DNA from 3 places in the Citrobacter enshiensis genome. Region 2 is predicted to be linked to each of the others. Evidence: predicted binding sites of a transcription regulator. Region 2 holds the regulator's gene; each other region holds the start of a gene.
The links. Region 2 encodes CRP, which controls carbon source genes, mostly activating them, when cyclic AMP is high. Its sites were predicted from a motif close to ATGTGANNNNNNTCACAT; they were not measured.
Positions count from the first base shown of each region.

Region 1: a site for CRP is predicted at 2,783-2,800, ahead of P2W74_RS15470 (ABC-F family ATPase). Genes of this name have one in related genera too.
Region 3: a site for CRP is predicted at 4,562-4,579, ahead of P2W74_RS21405 (YjcB family protein). Genes of this name have one in related genera too.

Region 1 covers NZ_CP119862.1:3,214,218-3,221,540, reverse strand. Annotated here, with positions in the region: gene mntR (manganese-binding transcriptional regulator MntR) at 109-582, shown strand; gene P2W74_RS15480 (anion transporter) at 579-1,688, shown strand; gene ldtB (L,D-transpeptidase) at 1,761-2,681, opposite strand; gene P2W74_RS15470 (ABC-F family ATPase) at 2,915-4,507, shown strand; gene P2W74_RS15465 (glucuronyl esterase domain-containing protein) at 4,610-5,902, opposite strand; gene P2W74_RS15460 (glycoside hydrolase family 31 protein) at 6,011-7,323, opposite strand, start outside.
Region 2 covers NZ_CP119862.1:366,500-373,822, reverse strand. Annotated here, with positions in the region: gene P2W74_RS01680 (NUDIX hydrolase) at 1-412, shown strand, start outside; partial or broken gene P2W74_RS01675 (hydrolase) at 448-1,510, shown strand; gene P2W74_RS01670 (YheU family protein) at 1,513-1,731, shown strand; gene P2W74_RS01665 (phosphoribulokinase) at 1,785-2,654, shown strand; gene P2W74_RS01660 (OsmC family protein) at 2,701-3,105, opposite strand; gene crp (cAMP-activated global transcriptional regulator CRP) at 3,414-4,046, shown strand; gene P2W74_RS01650 (YccS/YhfK family putative transporter) at 4,098-6,185, shown strand; gene argD (bifunctional acetylornithine/succinyldiaminopimelate transaminase) at 6,175-7,323, opposite strand, start outside.
Region 3 covers NZ_CP119862.1:4,489,608-4,496,930, reverse strand. Annotated here, with positions in the region: gene P2W74_RS21420 (MmcQ/YjbR family DNA-binding protein) at 41-391, shown strand; gene uvrA (excinuclease ABC subunit UvrA) at 453-3,275, opposite strand; gene ssb1 (single-stranded DNA-binding protein SSB1) at 3,525-4,043, shown strand; gene P2W74_RS21405 (YjcB family protein) at 4,149-4,430, opposite strand; gene P2W74_RS21400 (EAL domain-containing protein) at 5,188-6,774, shown strand; gene soxS (superoxide response transcriptional regulator SoxS) at 6,777-7,100, opposite strand; gene soxR (redox-sensitive transcriptional activator SoxR) at 7,187-7,323, shown strand, end outside.

The DNA.
Region 1 (7,323 bases), 2.1 Mb from region 2:
ATATAGCTATTGCTAAAACGTTAATTTTTTGTGCCAGGGCAACTCTGGTTTACAATGCATTTTCTTACATCAGATACAGTCAACGCGTCACAGTCATGGGGAAGCAGAATGAGTCGTCGCGCAGGTACGCCAACAACAAAAAAAGTGACGCAATTAGTGAATGTCGAGGAACACGTCGAGGGGTTTCGTCAGGTCAGGGAAGCGCACCGTCGTGAACTGATTGATGACTATGTCGAGCTGATTTCCGACTTAATCATCGAGGTCGGGGAGGCGCGTCAGGTCGATATGGCGGCCCGACTGGGTGTTTCACAACCCACCGTCGCCAAAATGCTTAAACGACTGGCCTCGGTTGGACTGATTGAAATGATCCCCTGGCGAGGGGTGTTCCTGACCCCGGAAGGGGAGAAACTGGCGCAGGAGAGCCGTGAGCGACATCAGATCGTTGAAAATTTTCTGCTGGTGCTGGGCGTGAGTGCGGATATCGCGCGCCGTGATGCAGAGGGAATGGAGCACCACGTGAGCCAGGAAACGCTGGAGGCATTTCGGTTCTTTACACAAAAAATCGGAACCGCATCTGAATGAGTCTTCCCTTTTTGCGAGCGCTCAGGCGCGATCGCTTTTTTCAGTTGTTGATGATTATCGGGATTGGCTTAAGTCTTTGTGTGCCATTTTCGCCTCGTCGTTGGCTCGCTGCCATTGACTGGCATACCATTATTACCCTCAGCGGTTTAATGCTGCTGACAAAAGGGGTTGAACTGAGCGGCTACTTCGATGTGCTGGGGCGCAGGATGACCCGCCGGTTTGCCACCGAGCGTCGTCTGGCGATGTTCATGGTGCTGGCGGCCGCTGGACTGTCGACGTTTCTGACCAACGATGTGGCGTTGTTTATCGTAGTCCCTCTCACCATTACCCTCAAAAAACTGTGCGCGATTCCGGTTAATCGGCTGATCATTTTTGAAGCGCTGGCGGTGAATGCCGGTTCACTGCTCACCCCCATTGGCAACCCGCAAAATATTCTGCTGTGGGGGCGTTCTGGCCTGTCATTTACCGCCTTTACCTGGCAGATGCTGCCGCTCGCTGTCGCAATGATGCTGACCTTACTGGTGCTGTGCTGGTTCTGTTTTCCGGCGAAAGCGCTGCAATACCATACCGGGACGCGCTCGCCAGACTGGCAGCCGCGGCTGGTGTGGAGCTGTCTCGGACTGTACATCGTCTTTCTGAGTGCGCTGGAGCTGAAGCAGGAGCTGTGGGGACTGGCAATTGTGGCGGCAGGATTTCTGATACTGGCGCGTCGCGTGGTGCTCAGCGTGGACTGGACGTTGCTGCTGGTGTTTATGGCGATGTTTATCGACGTGCATTTATTAACCCAGCTTCCCGCGTTGCAGGCGATTTCAGGCCATATCGGCACGCTTTCCGGGCCTGGACTTTGGTTGACGGCTATCGGACTGTCGCAATTTATCAGCAACGTGCCCACGACGATTCTACTGTTGAACTATGTACCGCCTACGCTGTTGCTGGCATGGGCGGTCAATATCGGCGGTTTCGGTCTGTTACCTGGCTCGTTGGCAAATCTGATTGCATTACGCATGGCAAACGACCGACGCATCTGGTGGCGTTTCCATCTGTATTCGTTACCGATGTTGGTATGGGCGGCGTTGGTAGGGTATGGGTTGTTGCTGTTGAGATAGCGCTTAGGCAGGATGTTGGCTGGCGTGTTAAAGGCCCGATAAGCATAGTGCTATCGGGCCTTTTTCATGGAATTAGTTCAGACGAACCGGCATACCAGAACGGTTCTGTACTGCCTGTTCAACGACTGACTGATCGACGTCAGGCTGACCGGTGATGCTTGTAATGCTCTTGTTCAGCGTAATCGGTACGATCTCGCCGCCTTCAAACTGAGCTTCAGTGGTCGACAGCGGGTTATGCACCTCAATGTAGCGGCTGCCGTCTGGCTCGGTGGTGGCTTTCACTGGTTCATCAATGAACTGAACGCGCGTACCGACCGGTACATTCTGAAACAGGAATTTGATGTCTTCGTTACGCAGACGCACACAACCGTGGCTCACGCGCAAACCAACACCAAAGTTGGCATTAGTCCCGTGGATGGCATACAGGCGGCCAATGTACAGTGCGTACAGACCCATCGGGTTATCCGGACCGGCAGGCACGACCGCAGGCAGCGGTTCACCCGCAGCACGGTATTCGGCGTGCATTTTTGCCGTCGGCGTCCAGGTCGGGCCTGCTTTTTTACGTTCCACTTTGGTGGTCCAGTTGATCGGCGTATCTTTACCTAACTGGCCAATACCAATCGGCAGCACGATAACGGTGTTGGTGCCTTTCGGGTAGTAGTACAGACGCATTTCAGCACTGTTGATGACAATACCTTCATGCACGGTATCCGGCAGGATCAACTGTTGCGGAATGTTCAGCACCGTACCGCCTTTCGGCAGGAAGGTATCCACGCCCGGGTTAGCTTCCAGCATGTTGGAAAGACCCATCTGGTATTGGGCAGCAAAATACTCCAGCGGCTGGGTATTGCCTTCCGGGACAGTGATGACCTGGTTTTGACCAATCACCCGGCTACCGTCTGTCGGTAGTGGATACGTAACGGCTGAAGCAGTGCTGCAAAAGCCAACAACTGCGAGTGCCGCCGCGAAAAACGTTGTCAATTTCATATTCATATTCATTTATGCGAGATTCATTGCCAGGCAGGCTATTGGGTTGAGAATTCTGTCGTGTTGGGAGCGCATTATATGTGCATTCGGGTTCACAGGGAAATCAGATGTGTACGAAATCACATTTTTCCCTTGATCTGACCTTTTGTTCTGCGTTCCTGCTCCTGACAATACGCGATCTTTTTTAATACTTGTGGCATAATATGCGGTTTGTCACATATTTTTCTCAGGATACGCCAGTGTTAGTTTCCAGCAACGTCACCATGCAGTTCGGCAGTAAGCCGCTGTTTGAAAATATTTCCGTCAAATTTGGCGGCGGCAACCGTTACGGCCTGATTGGCGCGAACGGTAGCGGTAAATCCACCTTTATGAAGATCCTCGGCGGCGACCTTGAGCCGACGCTGGGTAACGTCTCCCTCGATCCCAATGAGCGTATTGGTAAGCTGCGTCAGGATCAGTTTGCGTTCGAAGAGTTCACCGTACTGGATACGGTGATCATGGGCCACGCTGAACTGTGGGAAGTGAAGCAAGAACGCGATCGCATCTACGCGCTGCCGGAAATGAGCGAAGAGGACGGCTATAAAGTGGCCGATCTGGAAGTGAAATACGGCGAAATGGACGGCTATTCTGCCGAATCCCGCGCGGGTGAACTGCTGCTGGGTGTTGGTATTCCGGTAGAACAGCATTACGGCCCGATGAGCGAAGTCGCGCCTGGCTGGAAGCTGCGCGTATTGCTGGCGCAGGCGCTGTTCTCTAACCCAGACATCCTGCTGCTCGATGAACCGACGAACAACCTGGACATCGACACTATTCGTTGGCTGGAGCAGACGCTGAACGACCGTGACAGCACCATGATCATTATCTCGCACGACCGTCACTTCCTGAACATGGTCTGTACGCACATGGCGGATCTCGATTACGGCGAGCTGCGTGTTTATCCCGGTAACTATGACGAGTACATGACGGCGGCAACCCAGGCGCGTGAACGTCTGCTGGCCGATAACGCCAAGAAGAAAGCGCAGATTGCCGATCTGCAGTCCTTCGTTAGCCGCTTTAGCGCCAACGCCTCGAAATCTCGTCAGGCCACTTCACGTGCGCGTCAGATTGATAAGATCAAGCTCGACGAAGTGAAGGCCTCCAGCCGTCAGAACCCGTTCATCCGTTTCGAACAGGACAAGAAACTGTTCCGTAACGCGCTGGAAGTGGAAGCGTTGACCAAAGGCTTTGATAACGGTCCGCTGTTTAAAAACTTCAATTTGCTGCTGGAAGTGGGCGAGAAGATTGCCATCCTGGGTGCCAACGGCGTGGGTAAATCTACCATGCTGAAAACCCTGGTAGGCGACATGGCGCCGGATAATGGCACCGTTAAATGGTCTGAGAATGCGCAAATTGGCTACTACGCGCAGGATCACGAATATGAGTTCGAAAACGATTTGACCGTTTTTGAATGGATGAGTCAGTGGAAACAGGAAGGGGACGATGAGCAAGTTGTTCGTAGCTTCCTTGGTCGTCTGCTGTTCAGCCAGGACGATATCAAAAAGCCTGCTAAGGTGCTGTCCGGTGGTGAAAAAGGGCGCATGCTATTCGGTAAGTTGATGATGCAGAAACCGAATATTCTAGTAATGGATGAACCAACCAACCACCTGGATATGGAATCTATCGAATCGCTGAACATGGCGCTGGAGATGTATCAGGGCACGCTGATCTTCGTTTCTCACGACCGCGAATTCGTTAGCTCGCTGGCAACCCGCGTGATCGAAATTACGCCGGAACGCGTGATCGACTTCACCGGTAACTACGAAGATTATCTGCGTAGCAAAGGCGTCGAATAATCAGGCTCTAATACTGCCTGAGTAATGCCCAATGCAACATTGGGCATTTTTCCTGAGACCTTCCCCCGGCTTGCGGTCAGGGGAAGGTAACAAAACCCATACTTAACGCTTCGACACCGATGTTTCTTCCTGCAAATATTTCTTACCGACGTCCAGATACTGCTGCCAGTCGTAATGAAAGAGATCGTGAACCCCTTCCCGGTAGTGATAGTTCAGACGACTGTGTAACGGCTGTCCTGTTTTTGGCTGTTGGTCGGTCGTGAAAATATCATCGGTATAAAGCTGATAGACGCTTTTGGCGGCCACAACAGATAAAAACTCGCCTTTGGGGTCCGACCATTGATCCTCTTTCGCGCTGGCGACATACACCGGGCGGGGGGCGATCAGGTCGATCAACATATGCTGATCTACGGGTAACGCATCAATGTTGTTGGCATAGCTCGCGTATTTGGCCGAGAACCAGTGAGGGAAATCGGTGGTGATTGACGCCAGCGTTTCGCCATAGTTGCGGCGTGCCAGCGCCGCGCCGCCTTCACCGGCGTTGTTGGCGATGACGTAGCGAAAACGCAAATCATTGGCGCCTGCCCAGAGCGCCGTTTTGCCCAACCGCGAATGACCGATGACCGCCAGACGGTCGCTGTCGACATCCTTACGGGTCTGCAGATAATCCGCGACGGCGCTTAAACCACCGGCCCAGACGCCAATCGCGGAATAGTCTCCCACCGCTTCGCCGGGACGGCTGGTTTGAATAAAGCGTTGAAAATCAGCAGGGTTATCGGCGACGACGTCGCCATAATACAGGGTGGCAACACCAAACCCTTGCGACACGATGTCATCGAATGGCCAGCGATAGGCGCGCACGCCGCGCGAGGCGGGGGTGAAGGTATTGTGCAGCGTCGTGACCTGTGTGGGGTCGACTTTGCTGCCACAGACCAGCGGATTCGCCCATTGCGTGGAAACAGGCAGTGCAGGATCGAACGTCACTCCGTGGTTGCCGCAGAAGTTATACCCGACGAATACCGGCACCGGTTTGGTGGAATCAGGCATATACATCAGTAATTGCGCAGGCCGACCGTCCAGCGACAAATCCACCGTCTGCCAATAGCCTTTGGAAAGCGTTAAGGGATGCTTTGCCGATGTTTTTATGACTTTCACCTGCTTAAACGTGAAAGTTTTGCCGTACACGTTGTCATGAAACAGATTTAAAATTTCACTACGCCGCGTTGTTTCCCAGGCGAGTCTGGCATCCTTTGTGCCCGCCGGAATTGCCTGCGGCAGCGACAAGGAGCCTGTTTTGTTTTCATCATAATTGGGTTTGAAGCCTTCGGCGGCAAAGGCTGAAGGGGCAGTGAAGGCGGCAAGCGAGACAACGACAGCTAAGATAGTCTTGTTCATAAAAACTCCGTGAAGGGGTCCATTCATGTCCGACTCTCCCAAAGACGCCCGTCGTGGGCGTCTCTGTTGACAGGTAAGAACCGTACAAGATGGAACTCACCGTTGATGTCACTGCAATGTGGGGAGGCAAAAATGCGCATCGTCCCGTGAAACTTCTTTGCCATCGATAAACAAGGTGCGTGGGTCGTTGCCCGCCAGCGTAACGGCCAGTTTGTGCCACGCGGGCTGATAGTGGCCTTTACGGGTGAAGTTCACATGAATCGCGCTGGCGCTGCAACGCATCTCCCACGCGAGCCACAGCGCATTGCCTTGCTGATAATTCCAGCTCTCGCCATCATCTTCAAACAACATACCGGTCGTCGTGCCTGTGCCCTTCACGGGGAAGAGTTTCAACTCGCGCGTAGCGTCTTTTTCTGCGCTGACGTGGGTGATGCGTTCGCTCAGCGGTAAACCGGCGCCTGCCCGTACCAGCAGCGGCAGTTTTTCCAGCGGGGCATCGCGGGTAATCCACTGGCCGCCAGAGAACCACTCGTGAGTGTAAAAATCGTACCAGCCTGTTTCGTTATCCGGTAACCAGACGCGGCGCTGGCGTTGGCCTTCTTCAACTACGCTGGCGACTAAAATATCGCGGCCAAGCAGGAAATCGTCGCACTCTTCGAAGGTTTGCTCATCATGCTCATGGTCGAGGAACGTCGGGCGCAGCATCGGCTCATCGTCGGCATGAGCTTGCCAGAGCAGGGTATAAAAATAGGGCAGTAAGCGATAACGCAGCTCAATCGCACCGCGAATGGCGGGCGTCACGCCTGGGTACATCCACGGTTCATTGACCGTATGGTCGTCATTCCACGAGTGAATGGTAAAGCGTGGGTGCATCACGCCGTTCTGTACCCAGCGCACGAACAGTTCTGCATCCGGTTTGTCGCCAGAGAAACCACCTACGTCGTGCCCTACGTTAAACAGGCCGGAAAGGCTCATCCCCAGCCCCATTCTTGTGTTGTAGCGCAGCGTGTCCCAGTTGGTGCGGTTGTCGCCACTCCAGGTCTGGACGTAGCGCTGCATCCCGGCGCAGCCCGAGCGCGAGATTAGATACGGCCGTTTTTCCGGGGCAAAGCGCTGCTGGGCTTCCATAGAGGCGCGCATCATCAGCAGCGGCATCACCGGGCGAATGTGCTTAATGGCGATTTCCTGGCCAAAACCGTGACAGCGGGCTTCGCCGTCCCACACTTCAAACTCGTTGTTGTCGTTCCAGGTCGAGTCGATGCCCATCTCCAGCAACTGGGTCGTCACGCCATCCTGCCACCATTGAATAGTCTGCGGGTTGGTAAAATCGAGATTAGACCCTTCATCGTCCCAGAAGCTGGAGCGTTCCGGCGCATTCGTTTCTGAATCACGAATGAACAGACCTTTTTCAGCGACTTCGC
Region 2 (7,323 bases):
GACCGTCGCCTGGTTTGCGCTGATCGCCTGGGTGGACTGCGAGCCGCATATCGCCAGCGTTAGCGACGCCCGCTGGGTGCCGATCGACAAGCTTACCGAATATCCTCTGGCGTTCGACCACGAGAACATCATTGCATCAGCCCTGCATCGCTTACGACAAAAAACGATGTACTCGTTACTGCCTGTTTACTGTCTGCCGGCGTCGTTTACCCATGGCCAGTTGCAGGAGGCGACCGAAGTGATCCTCGGTCAGTCGATTCAGCGTAAAAGTCTGATTCGCCGTTTTGAGGCGTCGGGCATGTTTGAAGAGACGGGGGAAAGTGCGGCGACAGGAACGCGTAAAGCCCGTCTCTGGCGGCGAAAACCCGGGGTGGACATCCATCTTTTCTCACGTAACCTCCTGACTGACTAAGCGTAAAATCACATATTGGCTAACCTGCCAGCCGTGTGCGCGGTATAGTTATTCTTCCCGATGATTAATTGCTCTGGTGCTATGGTTGAAATCACCCCCACAGAAATGACCCCGACCGACGCTGATTCGTATGAGTTCCGCCCGATGCGCGGCATCAGCAATCGCCATCTGCAAACGATGCTCCCACGACTGATCCGCCGTAAAGTGCAGTTCAGCCCACACTGGCAACGCCTGGAATTACCCGATGGCGATTTTGTCGATCTGGCATGGAGTGAAGATCCGCATCAGGCGAAACACAAACCGCGTCTGGTGGTGTTTCATGGTCTTGAAGGTAGTCTGAACAGCCCGTATGCCCACGGACTCATCGAGGCCGCACAAAAGCGTGGATGGCTGGGTGTCGTGATGCACTTTCGCGGTTGCAGCGGCGAACCCAATCGCCTGAATCGCATTTATCACTCCGGGGAGACGGAAGACGGCACCTGGTTTTTACAGTGGTTACAACGCGAGTTTGGTCGTGTTCCCACCGCTGCGGTTGGCTATTCACTCGGCGGCAATATGCTGGCCTGTCTGCTGGCGAAAGAAGGTCGGGATATTCCGATCGATGCGGCAGTGATTGTCTCCGCGCCTTTCGTGCTTGAAGCCTGCAGCTATCACATGGAAAAAGGCTTTTCGCGCGTTTACCAGCGCTATCTGCTCAATCTGCTCAAAGCCAACGCGTCACGCAAACTGGCGGCCTATCCCGGCACGCTCCCTGTCAACCTGGCGCAGCTAAAAGCAATACGGCGTATCCGCGATTTTGATGATCTTATTACCGCCAAAATTCACGGTTTTGCTGATGCGATAGACTATTATCGTCAATGTAGCGCCATGCCGTTGCTCAATCAGATCGCCAAACCCACGCTGATTATTCACGCGAAAGACGATCCGTTTATGGACAGTCATGTGATCCCGAACCCCGAGAATCTGCCGCCGCAGGTTGAGTATCAGTTAACCGAGCATGGCGGGCACGTCGGCTTTATCGGCGGGACGCTGCGCCGCCCGGAAATGTGGCTTGAATCGCGCATCCCTGACTGGCTCACCACGTATCTGGAAGCATAATCATGATGATCCCCTGGCAGGAGTTGTCCGCTGAAACGCTGGATAACCTGATTGAAAGCTTTGTATTGCGCGAAGGCACCGATTATGGTGAACATGAGCGTTCGCTTGCGCAAAAAGTCGCCGACGTCAAACGTCAACTACAGCGCGGCGAGGCCGTTCTGGTGTGGTCTGAACTCCACGAAACGGTCAACATCATGCCCAGAAAACAGTTGCACGAGTAATCCGCCGCTGAGGGCCGACTATACTAAAACGAGTGTTTATTCATGGAGTTGTTATGTCTGCCAAACATCCGGTGATTGCGGTAACAGGGTCCAGCGGCGCGGGGACCACCACCACCAGCCTCGCGTTCCGTAAAATTTTTGCACAGTTAAATCTGCGCGCCGCCGAGGTGGAAGGCGACAGCTTTCATCGCTATACCCGCCCGGAAATGGACATGGCGATCCGCAAAGCGCGGGACGCCGGGCGACATATCAGTTATTTCGGCCCCGAAGCTAATGATTTTGGTCTGCTGGAACAAACGTTCAGCGAATACGGACAAGCGGGCAAAGGCCAGTCGCGGAAATATCTGCATACCTACGATGAAGCAGTACCGTGGAATCAGGTGCCGGGAACCTTTACGCCATGGCAACCCTTGCCCGAACCGACCGACGTCCTGTTCTATGAAGGGCTGCACGGCGGCGTAGTGACGCCGCACCATAACGTTGCGCGCCATGTGGATTTGCTGGTTGGCGTAGTACCGATCGTTAACCTGGAGTGGATACAGAAACTGATCCGCGACACTGGCGAACGTGGGCACTCCCGCGAAGCGGTGATGGATTCGGTGGTCCGTTCCATGGATGATTACATCAACTTTATCACCCCGCAGTTCTCCCGTACGCATATTAACTTCCAGCGCGTGCCCACTGTGGACACCTCGAATCCCTTCGCGGCAAAAGGCATCCCGTCATTAGACGAAAGCTTTGTCGTTATTCATTTTCGCAATCTGGAAGGGATCGATTTCCCCTGGTTACTGGCGATGCTTCAGGGCTCATTTATTTCACACATCAATACATTAGTCGTGCCGGGCGGCAAAATGGGACTGGCAATGGAGTTGATCATGCTGCCGCTGGTTCAGCGACTGATGGAAGGCAAAAAAATCGAATAATATGCAGCGTTGCCGGATAAGCGTCACGCCCTCCGGCAACGTGAGATCACGCGGCAATCACTTCATATGAATGCGTGATATTCACCGCTTTTTCCAGCATTAACGCAACGGAACAATATTTTTCTGCAGAAAGATCAACAGCTCGCGAAACGGCGGCATCTTTCAGTTCATTGCCGGTCACAATAAAATGCAGATTGATATGCGTAAACAGACGCGGCGCCTCTTCACGACGCTCAGAAGTGAGCTTCACTTCGCAGTTGGTCACGTCCTGGCGTCCCTTTTGCAAAATAGACACCACATCAATCGCACTGCAGCCACCCGCGGCCATTAACACCATTTCCATCGGACTCGGCGCTTTATCACCGGAGTTACCATCCATCAAAATCTGGTGGCCGGAAGCAGACTCTCCCAGGAAGGTTAACCCTTCGACCCATTTCACACGCGCTTGCATATTTCGTAACTCCAATGTTTCAATTTTCCTGACAGATTACGCGGACATAACAAATCTCGCAATGGAAGGCGACCTGCATCATGCTGAAGCGAGACACCAGGAGACACACGGCGAAAGCTATGCTAAAACAGTCAGGATGCTACAGTAATACATTGACGTACTGCATGTATGCAGAGGACATCACATTACAGGCTGCAGTACATTTTTAGCAGCCCCCTTCCCTGGCAGCGGGAAGCATATTTTGGCAACCCCAGAGACAGCGTCGTTTTCTGGCTCTGGAGACAGCTTATAACAGAGGATAACCGCGCATGGTGCTTGGCAAACCGCAAACAGACCCGACTCTCGAATGGTTCTTGTCTCATTGCCACATTCATAAGTACCCGTCGAAGAGCACGCTGATTCACCAGGGTGAAAAAGCAGAAACGTTGTACTACATCGTTAAAGGCTCAGTGGCAGTGCTGATTAAAGACGAAGAAGGGAAAGAGATGATCCTTTCTTATCTGAATCAGGGCGATTTCATTGGCGAATTAGGCCTGTTTGAAGAAGGCCAGGAACGCAGTGCATGGGTACGTGCAAAAACGGCCTGTGAAGTCGCTGAAATCTCCTACAAAAAATTTCGCCAACTGATCCAGGTAAACCCGGATATTCTGATGCGCCTGTCTTCCCAGATGGCTCGTCGCCTGCAAGTTACGTCCGAAAAAGTCGGCAACCTTGCCTTCCTCGACGTAACCGGTCGTATCGCTCAGACTCTGCTGAACCTGGCGAAACAACCCGATGCGATGACTCACCCGGACGGCATGCAAATCAAAATCACCCGTCAGGAGATCGGTCAGATCGTTGGCTGTTCTCGCGAAACCGTTGGTCGTATTCTGAAAATGCTGGAAGATCAGAACCTGATCTCAGCGCACGGTAAGACCATCGTCGTCTACGGCACTCGTTAACCCCGTCGAAATAGCGCATTACCCTGTAATGCGCCATTTTTGTTGGCACCGATGTGGCGAAGACTGATCTATCATCCTGAAATCAACTACGCACTGCGGCAAACGCTGGTGCTGTGTTTGCCTGTGGCGATTGGTCTTATCATTGGTCAGTTGCATCTGGGATTGCTCTTTTCTCTCGTTCCCGCCTGCTGCAACATTGCCGGGCTTGATACCCCCCACAAACGCTTTTTCAAACGCTTAGTCATTGGCGCATCGCTGTTTGCCGGATGCAGCCTGGTCATGCAGCTACTGCTCGCGCAAGCAATACCGCTGCCGCTGATTCTGACGGGGTTAACGCTGATTCTTGGCGTGACGGCGGAACTCAGCGCCTTGCATGCCCGACTCCTGCCGGCTTCGCTTATCGCCGCCATTTTCACGCTAAGCCTGGCCGGTAACATGCCCGTCTGGGAACCGTTGCTGATCTATGCCCTGGGCACCCTGTGGTACGGGCTTTTTAACTGGTTTTGGTTCTGGCTCTGGCGTGAACAACCGCTACGCGAGTCGCTCAGTTTGTTGTACCGCGAGCTGGCCGACTACTGCGAAGCCAAATACAGCCTGCTCACCCAGCACGCCGATCCTGAAAAAGCGCTGCCGCCCTTGTTGGTACGCCAACAGAAAGCGGTGGATCTCATCACCCAGTGTTACCAGCAAATGCACATGCTGTCGGCGCATCACAATAATGAATATAAACGCCTGCTGCGGGCCTTCCAGGAAGCGCTGGACTTACAGGAACATATCTCCGTCAGCCTGCATCAGCCGGAAGAGGTGCAAAAGCTGGTCGAACGCAGCCATGCAGAGCAGGTGATTCGCTGGAACGCGCAAACGGTCGCTGCGCGCTTACGCATCCTGGCGGATGATATTCTGTATCACCGCCTGCCGACTCGCTTTTCCATGGAAAAGCAGATTGGCGCGCTCGAGAAAATTGCCAACCAGCATCCCGATAACCCGGTGGGTCAGTTCTGTTACTGGCACTTTAGCCGCATTGCCCGCGTATTGCGGACCCAACGCCCGCTGTATGCCCGTGACCTGATGGCGGATAAACAGCGTCGACTCCCGCTGATCCCGGCGCTAAAAAACTATCTGTCATTCAAATCGCCCGCACTGCGAAATGCCGGGCGCATCAGCGTCATGCTGAGTATCGCCAGTCTGATGGGGAGCGCGTTACATCTGCCAAAACCGTACTGGATCCTGATGACGGTTCTGTTTGTAACGCAAAACGGCTACGGTGCGACGCGGGTTCGCATACTGCACCGTTCGGCGGGCACGCTGGTCGGGTTGGTGATTGCGGGCGTGACGCTACACTTCCACATCCCCGAAGGCTTCACACTGGCGGGCATGCTGGTCATTACGCTGGTGAGCTATCTGATCATTCGTAAAAACTACGGCTGGGCAACGGTCGGGTTTACGGTCACTGCGGTGTATACCCTGCAATTGCTGACGTTAAACGGCGAGCAGTACATTGTGCCGCGGTTTATTGACACGGTGATTGGCTGCCTGATCGCGTTTGGCGGGACGGTCTGGCTCTGGCCGCAGTGGCAGAGCGGTCTGTTGCGCAAAAACGCCCACGACGCGCTGGAAGCCGACCAGGAAGCTATACGCCTGATCCTCAGCGACAATCCACAGGCAACGCCGCTCGCGTATCAGCGTATGCGTGTCAATCAGGCGCACAACACGCTGTACAACTCGCTGAATCAGTCCATGCAGGAACCCGGATTTAACGCGCACTATCTGGCAGATATGAAACTGTGGGTGACGCACAGCCAGTTTATTGTCGAGCACATCAATGCGATGACAACGCTGGCGCGGGAACATACGATGCTGACGCCAGACCTTGCGCAACGCTATCTGGAATCGTGTGAAATTGCGCTCCAGCGCTGCCAGCAGCGTCTGGAGTATGACGGACCGGGCAGCTCTGGCGATGTGAATATTCTGGAAGCGCCAGAGATGCTCTCCCATGGGCCATTAAGTACCCTGGAACAACACCTGCAGCGCATACTGGGCCACCTGAACACCATGCACACCATTTCGTCGGTCGCCTGGCGTCAACGGCCTCACCACGGGATCTGGCTCAGCCGTCGGTTACGGGATATTAAGAGCTAACGACTTTCGCGACGGCCTGCGCGAAACGCTGCATTCCCTCATCGATATCCGCCTCTTCCACCACCAGCGAGGGGGCGAAGCGCATCACATCCGGACCGGCATTCAGCACCATCACACCTGCACTCGCTCCCGCATAAAGAAACTCACGCGCTCGTCCCTGATATTGCGGCTTCAACTCTGCCCCAATCAGCAGTCCCATCCCACGAATGTCGCTGAAAACATCGTACTGCTCGTCAATTTTCTGCAAATGCTGAACAAATTTCTGCCGTTTCGTCTGAATGCCGTCCAGCACGTCTGGCGTGTTAATAATATCGAACGCAGCGCCAGCAACCGCGCAGGCCAGCGGGTTACCACCGTAGGTGGAACCGTGAGAACCGACGTGAAACGCACAGGCAATCTCCTGCGTGGTCAGCATGGCGCTCACCGGGAAACCGCCGCCAAGCGCCTTGGCGCTGGTCAGAATATCCGGTGTCACGCCATAGTGCATATATGCAAACAGGGAGCCAGTACGCCCCATGCCGCACTGCACCTCATCAAAGACCAGCAATGCCTGATGCTGGTCACACAACTCGCGCAGTCCTTTCAGGAACTCGGGCGTTGCCGCCGTTAATCCCCCTTCCCCCTGGATGGGCTCCACCACCACCGCGCAGGTGTGGTCATCCATCACGGCTTTCACCGCATGCAGATCGTTAAAGGGAACATGGACGATGTCGGCCGGTTTCGGCCCAAAACCATCGGAATACTTCGGCTGGCCGCCAACCGTTACGGTGAACAGTGAGCGACCGTGAAACGCGTTATGGAAGGCGATGATTTTGGTTTTGAACGGACTGTGACGCACGCAGGCGTAGTGACGCGCCAGTTTGAAGGCCGTCTCGTTCGCTTCTGTGCCAGAGTTCATGAACAGCACGCGTTCTGCAAACGTCGCGTCGATAAGCTTACGCCCCAGCCGTAGCGCCGGTTCATTCGTAAAGACGTTACTGGTGTGCCACAACGTTTCGCCCTGGGTTTTCAGCGCCTCAACCAGCGCCGGATGACAATGCCCCAGCGCCGTCACTGCAATCCCGCCAGCAAAATCAACGTATTCCTTTCCCTGTTGATCCCAGACGCGGCTTCCTTTGCCTTTTACCGGAATAAATTC
Region 3 (7,323 bases), 790 kb from region 2:
GATGTTCTCAGTGGGCGGCATGCGTGTAAGGGGAATAAAGATGACCAATTCGGAGTTACTGCAATATTGCATGGCAAAAACAGGCGCAGAGCAGAGCGTGCACAGCGACTGGAAGGCCACACAAATTAAAGTGGAAGATGTCCTCTTCGCGATGGTGAAAGAGGTGGAAGAACGTCCTGCAGTCTCTCTGAAAACCAGCCCTGAACTGGCAGAGTTGTTGCGCCAGCAACACAGCGACGTGCGTCCCAGTCGACATCTGAACAAAGCGCACTGGAGCACGGTATATCTGGACGGCTCTCTGCCGGATTCGCAGATCTATTACCTGGTTGACGCCTCTTATCAGCAGGCAGTGAACACGCTACCCGACGAGAAACGTAAACAGTTGATATAACACTGAACTTCGGGGCGATGAGTGCCGCTTCCTGACATCCCAGGAAGCGGCATTTGTACGACTACAGCATCGGTTTGAGGAAACGGGCAGTGTGTGAGGCTTCGCACTCTGCAACGGTTTCTGGCGTACCGGAAACGAGAATTTCCCCGCCGCCGCTGCCGCCTTCCGGGCCTAAATCGACAATCCAGTCCGCCGTCTTAATCACGTCAAGGTTGTGCTCAATCACCACAATGGTGTTGCCCTGATCGCGCAACTGATGCAGCACGTCCAGCAACTGCTGAATATCCGCAAAGTGCAGACCGGTTGTTGGCTCATCCAGAATATAGAGCGTCTGCCCGGTACCGCGTTTGGATAACTCGCGCGCCAGTTTCACGCGTTGCGCTTCACCACCGGAGAGCGTCGTTGCCGACTGACCGAGACGAATGTAGGTCAGACCGACATCCATCAGGGTTTGCAACTTACGCGCCAGCGCCGGAACGGCATCAAAAAACTCGCGTGCTTCTTCGATGGTCATATCCAGCACTTCGTGGATGGTCTTGCCTTTGTACTTAATCTCCAGCGTTTCGCGGTTGTAGCGTTTGCCTTTGCACTGATCGCACGGCACATAGATATCCGGCAGGAAGTGCATTTCGACTTTGATCACGCCATCGCCCTGACAGGCTTCGCAGCGTCCGCCACGCACGTTAAAGCTAAAGCGTCCTGGCGTATACCCGCGCGAGCGTGATTCCGGCACACCGGCAAACAGTTCACGTACGGGGGTAAACACGCCGGTATAGGTCGCCGGGTTGGAGCGCGGTGTACGGCCAATCGGACTTTGGTCGATGTCGATGACCTTATCAAAATGTTCAAGACCCTGAATATCACGATACGGTGCGGGTTCAGCAAGCGTGGCGCCATTCAACTGCGTTTGCGCAATCGGGAACAACGTGTCGTTAATCAAGGTGGATTTACCGGAACCGGAAACGCCGGTAATGCAGGTAAACAGGCCCACGGGCAGCGTCAGCGTCACGTCTTTCAGGTTGTTGCCTCGCGCGCCCGTCAGTCGCAGCACTTTCTCCGGATCCGCCGCAACGCGTTGTTTGGGCACTTCAATCTTGCGTTTGCCGCTCATGTACTGGCCGGTGAGGGATTCCGGAACCGCCATGATATCGTCGAGGGTGCCTTCTGCGACCACCTGACCACCATGAACGCCAGCGCCAGGACCGATATCGATCACATGGTCAGCGGCGCGAATCGCATCTTCGTCGTGTTCTACGACGATAACGGTGTTACCAAGATTACGCAGATGGACAAGCGTCCCCAGCAGACGTTCGTTGTCACGCTGATGCAAACCAATCGACGGCTCATCCAGCACGTACATCACGCCGACTAACCCCGCGCCAATCTGGCTGGCCAAACGGATACGCTGCGCTTCGCCGCCGGAGAGCGTCTCCGCAGAACGGGAAAGCGTCAGGTAATTCAGGCCGACGTTGACGAGGAACTTGAGGCGATCGCCGATCTCTTTAAGGATTTTCTCTGCGATTTTCGCACGCTGACCGGCGAGTTTGAGGTTGTTGAAGAAGTCCATCGCATGGCCGATGCTCATGTCGGAAATCGCAGGCAGCGGCGTATTTTCAACAAACACATGGCGTGCTTCACGACGCAGGCGCGTACCTTCGCAACTGGTGCACGGACGATTGCTGATGAACTTCGCCAGCTCTTCGCGTACCGCACTGGATTCCGTCTCTTTATAACGTCGCTCCATATTGTGCAGCACGCCTTCGAACGGATGGCGACGCACTGAGGTATCGCCGCGATCGTTCATGTACTTAAATTCAATGTTCTCTTTACCCGAACCGTACAGCACGACTTTGTGAACGTTCGCGCTCAGGCTGGCCCACGGCGCATCCACGTCGAACTTGTAGTGCTCAGCCAGCGACTTCAGCATCTGGAAGTAATAGAAGTTACGACGGTCCCAACCGCGGATAGCACCGCCCGCCAGCGACAGCTCAGGATTCTGGATCACCCGGTCGGGGTCGAAATACTGTTGTACGCCAAGGCCGTCGCAGGTCGGACAGGCGCCCGCCGGGTTGTTGAATGAAAACAACCGGGGTTCCAGTTCACGCATACTGTAGCCGCAAATCGGACAGGCGAAGTTGGCGGAGAAGAGCAGCTCTTCCGCTTTTGGGTCGTCCATGTCGGCCACCACCGCCGTACCGCCGGAAAGATCCAGCGCCGTTTCAAAGGATTCGGCCAGACGTTGGGACAGATCGTCGCGCACTTTGAAGCGGTCGATCACCACCTCAATGGTATGTTTCTTTTGCAGTTCCAGCTTTGGCGGGTCGGAGAGATCGCACACTTCGCCGTCAATACGGGCGCGGATGTAGCCCTGGCTTGCCAGATTCTCCAGCGTTTTGGTGTGTTCGCCTTTACGCTCTTTGATCACCGGCGCCAGCAGCATCAGGCGCTTTCCTTCTGGCTGCGACAGCACGTTATCCACCATCTGGCTGACGGTCTGGGCCGCCAGCGGAACATCGTGGTCCGGGCAGCGCGGCTCACCGACGCGGGCGAACAACAGACGCAGGTAGTCGTGGATTTCGGTAATTGTCCCGACCGTAGAGCGCGGGTTGTGGGAGGTCGATTTCTGTTCAATTGAGATGGCAGGCGACAGCCCCTCAATATGGTCGACGTCCGGCTTTTCCATTAGCGACAGAAACTGACGCGCATACGCGGAAAGGGATTCAACGTAACGACGCTGCCCCTCGGCATACAAGGTGTCGAAAGCGAGCGAGGATTTGCCAGAACCCGAAAGCCCGGTCACGACAATTAATTTGTCGCGGGGGATGACGAGGTTGATGTTTTTGAGATTATGGGTGCGGGCGCCCCGAACTTCGATCTTATCCATTCACCTTTCCCGGATTAAACGCTTTTTGCCCGGTCGCATGGAGCCACCGGTGACTACAAACGGTTAATTATGACACAATAAAGCCTGAGTGGATATCCAGTATTGGAATGCAAAACGCAGGTGTCTGTGCAACAATGTCTGGCTGAGGTTGTTGACTGGAATCGACCTCGCAACGTAGTAAAAGCGCTATTGGAAATGCTACAATCCCGCGCTTACACTTATTAAGAACGTTTTTCAGGAGACACGATCATGGCCAGCAGAGGCGTAAACAAGGTGATTCTCGTCGGTAATCTGGGCCAGGACCCGGAAGTACGCTATATGCCGAATGGTGGCGCAGTTGCCAACATTACGCTGGCTACTTCCGAATCCTGGCGTGATAAAGCGACCGGTGAGATGAAAGAGCAGACCGAATGGCACCGTGTTGTGCTGTTTGGCAAACTGGCGGAAGTGGCCAGCGAATACCTGCGTAAAGGTTCTCAGGTCTATATTGAAGGTCAGCTGCGCACCCGTAAATGGACCGATCAGTCCGGCGTAGAAAAATACACGACGGAAGTGGTGGTTAACGTGGGTGGCACCATGCAGATGCTGGGTGGCCGTCAGGGCGGCGGTGCTCCGGCAGGCGGTCAGCAGCAGGGTGGTTGGGGTCAGCCTCAACAGCCTCAGGGTGGCAATCAGTTCAGCGGCGGCGCGCAGTCTCGTCCGCAGCAGTCTGCACCAGCACCGTCTAACGAACCGCCGATGGATTTCGATGACGACATCCCGTTCTGATAAGTATGGGTTAATACGGTAACGTGTTTTCTGCAACCCCCTGTCGAGACAGGGGGTTTTTTATTGCCTAATAAAAAGCCTCCACGGAGGAGGCTCTTCTCAACGTCAGACTAACACCATCGGCCACTCGGGTGGCGTATGGCTCATCACCTCCACCATCACCGATTCGATATTGCTCCAGATGGCCGAGATATCCACCAGAGTAATACCGAGCAGACCGGTTGCAAACCAACAGGCGGAGACCACGCCAAGAGCGCTACTGATGACTGACAGCCCAATCGCGTCTGATTTACGAAACTGAATATTCAGCGTGCTGGCTAAAAACATGAGCACGGCGCTCAGCAATTGCCAGCGAAGAAGAACCACGCCAGTGGTGATGGTTGCCATGAAACAAATCCTCTGAGAGTAGCTGCTGCCCTGGACAGCACGGTGCTGTTCACGGGAGACGTGGTGCACTCTGGCTATCGGCGGGCTTTGAGAACAAGACTTAATGAAACGTCGTTTCTGTTTCATTATTTTTGTGAACTATATCACATTGAGTTATTTGTCCGCTAGCGTAAAGCGCCCTTTTTTGTCTGTTTTATAACCATAATAAATGTGTGGTAAATGGCGAGAAGAGGCTTTCTGGTGGTCATGCTTCAGGTTGTATGCGCGGTTACTCAAATTATTTAGCGGCAAGCGTTGGAAAATAAAGATGTATCTTTATTACTCTTTTATATTTTCAGTAAAATTAACCATTCAGAAAAATTAACGAAATTTTTAAAAACACGCTTGTTATTTTTTAAGACAAATCCGAATCCTTGTCGGGGTGCGTATTCCTTAATAAAAATAAGCGTAACTTTAAGTTTGTCTTACGGGAAAATATTATCTTCATCCGTCAATATCAGACCTTTACTAAGAAAAGTCTGTTGCTAATGTTGATAGATTCATGCAATTTAATCACCTGTTTGTTATAGACTCGACGTGCTTCAAGTTGCATGTGCTACGGCTGCATTCGTTCACCCCGGTCATTGCGTTTTGTTAGTGCCTGGGTTCGCTTTTACGTGCCGTGTCACTACGCCTGGTCCTGCAACTCGAATTATTGAGCCAGAACATCCAGCCTTGATGATGACGGGCACATATACTGCAGGGAAATAGGGCTGAAATGAATCGTAGTGCGCGCAGCAAGATGCTGAAGTTCCTCGGAACAATTATGGTGGCATTGCTCCCCGTGATGCTGGCGCTATGGTTCGCTCAGGGACGCGCGGTATCAGAAACGCATAACCAGCTTCACTCTTTTGCACAGCTGGCGTTAGATAAAACAGAGCTGGTGATCTTACAGGCTGATTTAGCGCGTGATGCAGCAGAACAGTATCATGGCAAAGCGTGCACTTCCGCGCATCAGCAACGCATGCTGAATATTATTCGTAGCCGCCTGTATATTAGCGAGCTAATTTATGCTCAGGGCGAACATTTCTTATGTTCGACCGTTATGGCGCCCGCCAGCCCTTATATTATTCCCTCCGCCGATTATCAACGAAAACCAGATACCGCTATTTATTACTATCGTGATACCCCTTTTTTTGCAGGCTATAAAATGACGTATATGCAAAGGGGAAACTATGTGGCGGTGATAAATCCGTTATCTTACAGCGAAGTGATGTCTGACGATCAGTCTCTGGCCTGGGGAGTGTACGATACGGTCACCGAATCATTTTTCTCGGTCAGCGAGTGGGCCAATGTTGCACAATTACTGCCGCTGATACGTCGCGATAAATTAATTTTTCAGGAAGACAATCGTTTCTACACTATTGTGCGTTCCGCAAAACGCCCGATTGCGGTTATTGTTTCGACTTCAAGCGATCGTTTTTACCAGAACCTGTATCACCAGGCCACGCTGACACTGCCGTTAGGCATTATCTGTAGCATTATTCTGCTATTGATGTGGTGGCGTACCCGCCAGGAATATCACTCTCCCCGCCGTTTGCTGCAGCGTGCGATTGATAAACGTCAACTCTGTGTTCATTACCAGCCGATCATTGATGTCAAAAATGAAAAATGCGTCGGTGCGGAGGCATTGTTGCGTTGGCCGGGATGCGAAGGTCAGGTCATGAGCCCCACGGAGTTCATCCAACTGGCAGAAAAAGAAGGCATGATCGAACAGATTACGGATTATGTCGTAGAAGGGGTGTTCAATGATTTGGGCCATTTCCTCGCGCGGCATCCCCAGCTGTATATATCGATCAACCTCTCGGCTTCCGACTTTCACTCCTCGCGCCTGATTGCGTTCATTGCGGATAAAGCACGCCAGCATTCGATGCTTGCGCAACAAATTAAAGTGGAAGTGACGGAGCGCGGATTTATTGATGTAGCCAAAATGACGCCGGTGATTCAGGCGTTTCGTCAGGCAGGCTATGAAGTTGCCATTGATGATTTCGGCACAGGGTATTCGAACCTGCACAACCTGTATTCGTTGAATGTCGACATTCTGAAGATCGACAAATCGTTTGTCGATACGTTGACCACCAACAGTACCAGCCATCTTATCGCGGAACATATTATTGAGATGGCGCAAAGCCTGCGTCTGAAGACCATTGCGGAAGGTGTGGAAACGGCGGAGCAGGTCACCTGGCTGCTTAAGCGCGGCGTCCAGTATTGTCAGGGATGGCACTTTGCGAAAGCGCTATCGGCGCAAGAGTTCATGCAATGGTTACAACGACCGCCCGCGAGCATGATGCAGCGCGAGCAGTAATGCTACAGGCTATGGCGGTAGTCGCTGGGGGTGCGATCAAACTCACGGCGGAAGACGCGCGAAAAGGTTTGTTGCGACACATATCCCAGATCCATCGCAATATCAAAAATGGGGCGCTCGGTCGTTCGTAGTTCAACGGCGGCCAGCAGGAGTCGACGCTGGCGAATATAGTCGCCCAACGTCTGGCGCATCACCGTTCGGAACATTCGCTGCAAGTACCACTTCGAATAACCTGATTTTTTTGCGACCACATCAATGTTCAGCGGTTGGTCGATATGTTCATCAATCCATTCAATAAGGGTTTGAATAATCTGCTGATGGGACATATTGCTGCCTCTTTCTCAGTGTTCAATTCGTCGTTTTGTCTGCGGGCGAGTATAATTCCTCAAGTTAACTTGAGGTAAAGCGATTTATGGAAAAGAAATTACCCCGCATTAAAGCCCTTTTGACGCCGGGCGAGGTGGCAAAGCGTAGCGGCGTGGCGGTATCCGCTTTGCACTTTTACGAAAGCAAAGGGCTGATCAGCAGTATTCGCAATAGCGGCAATCA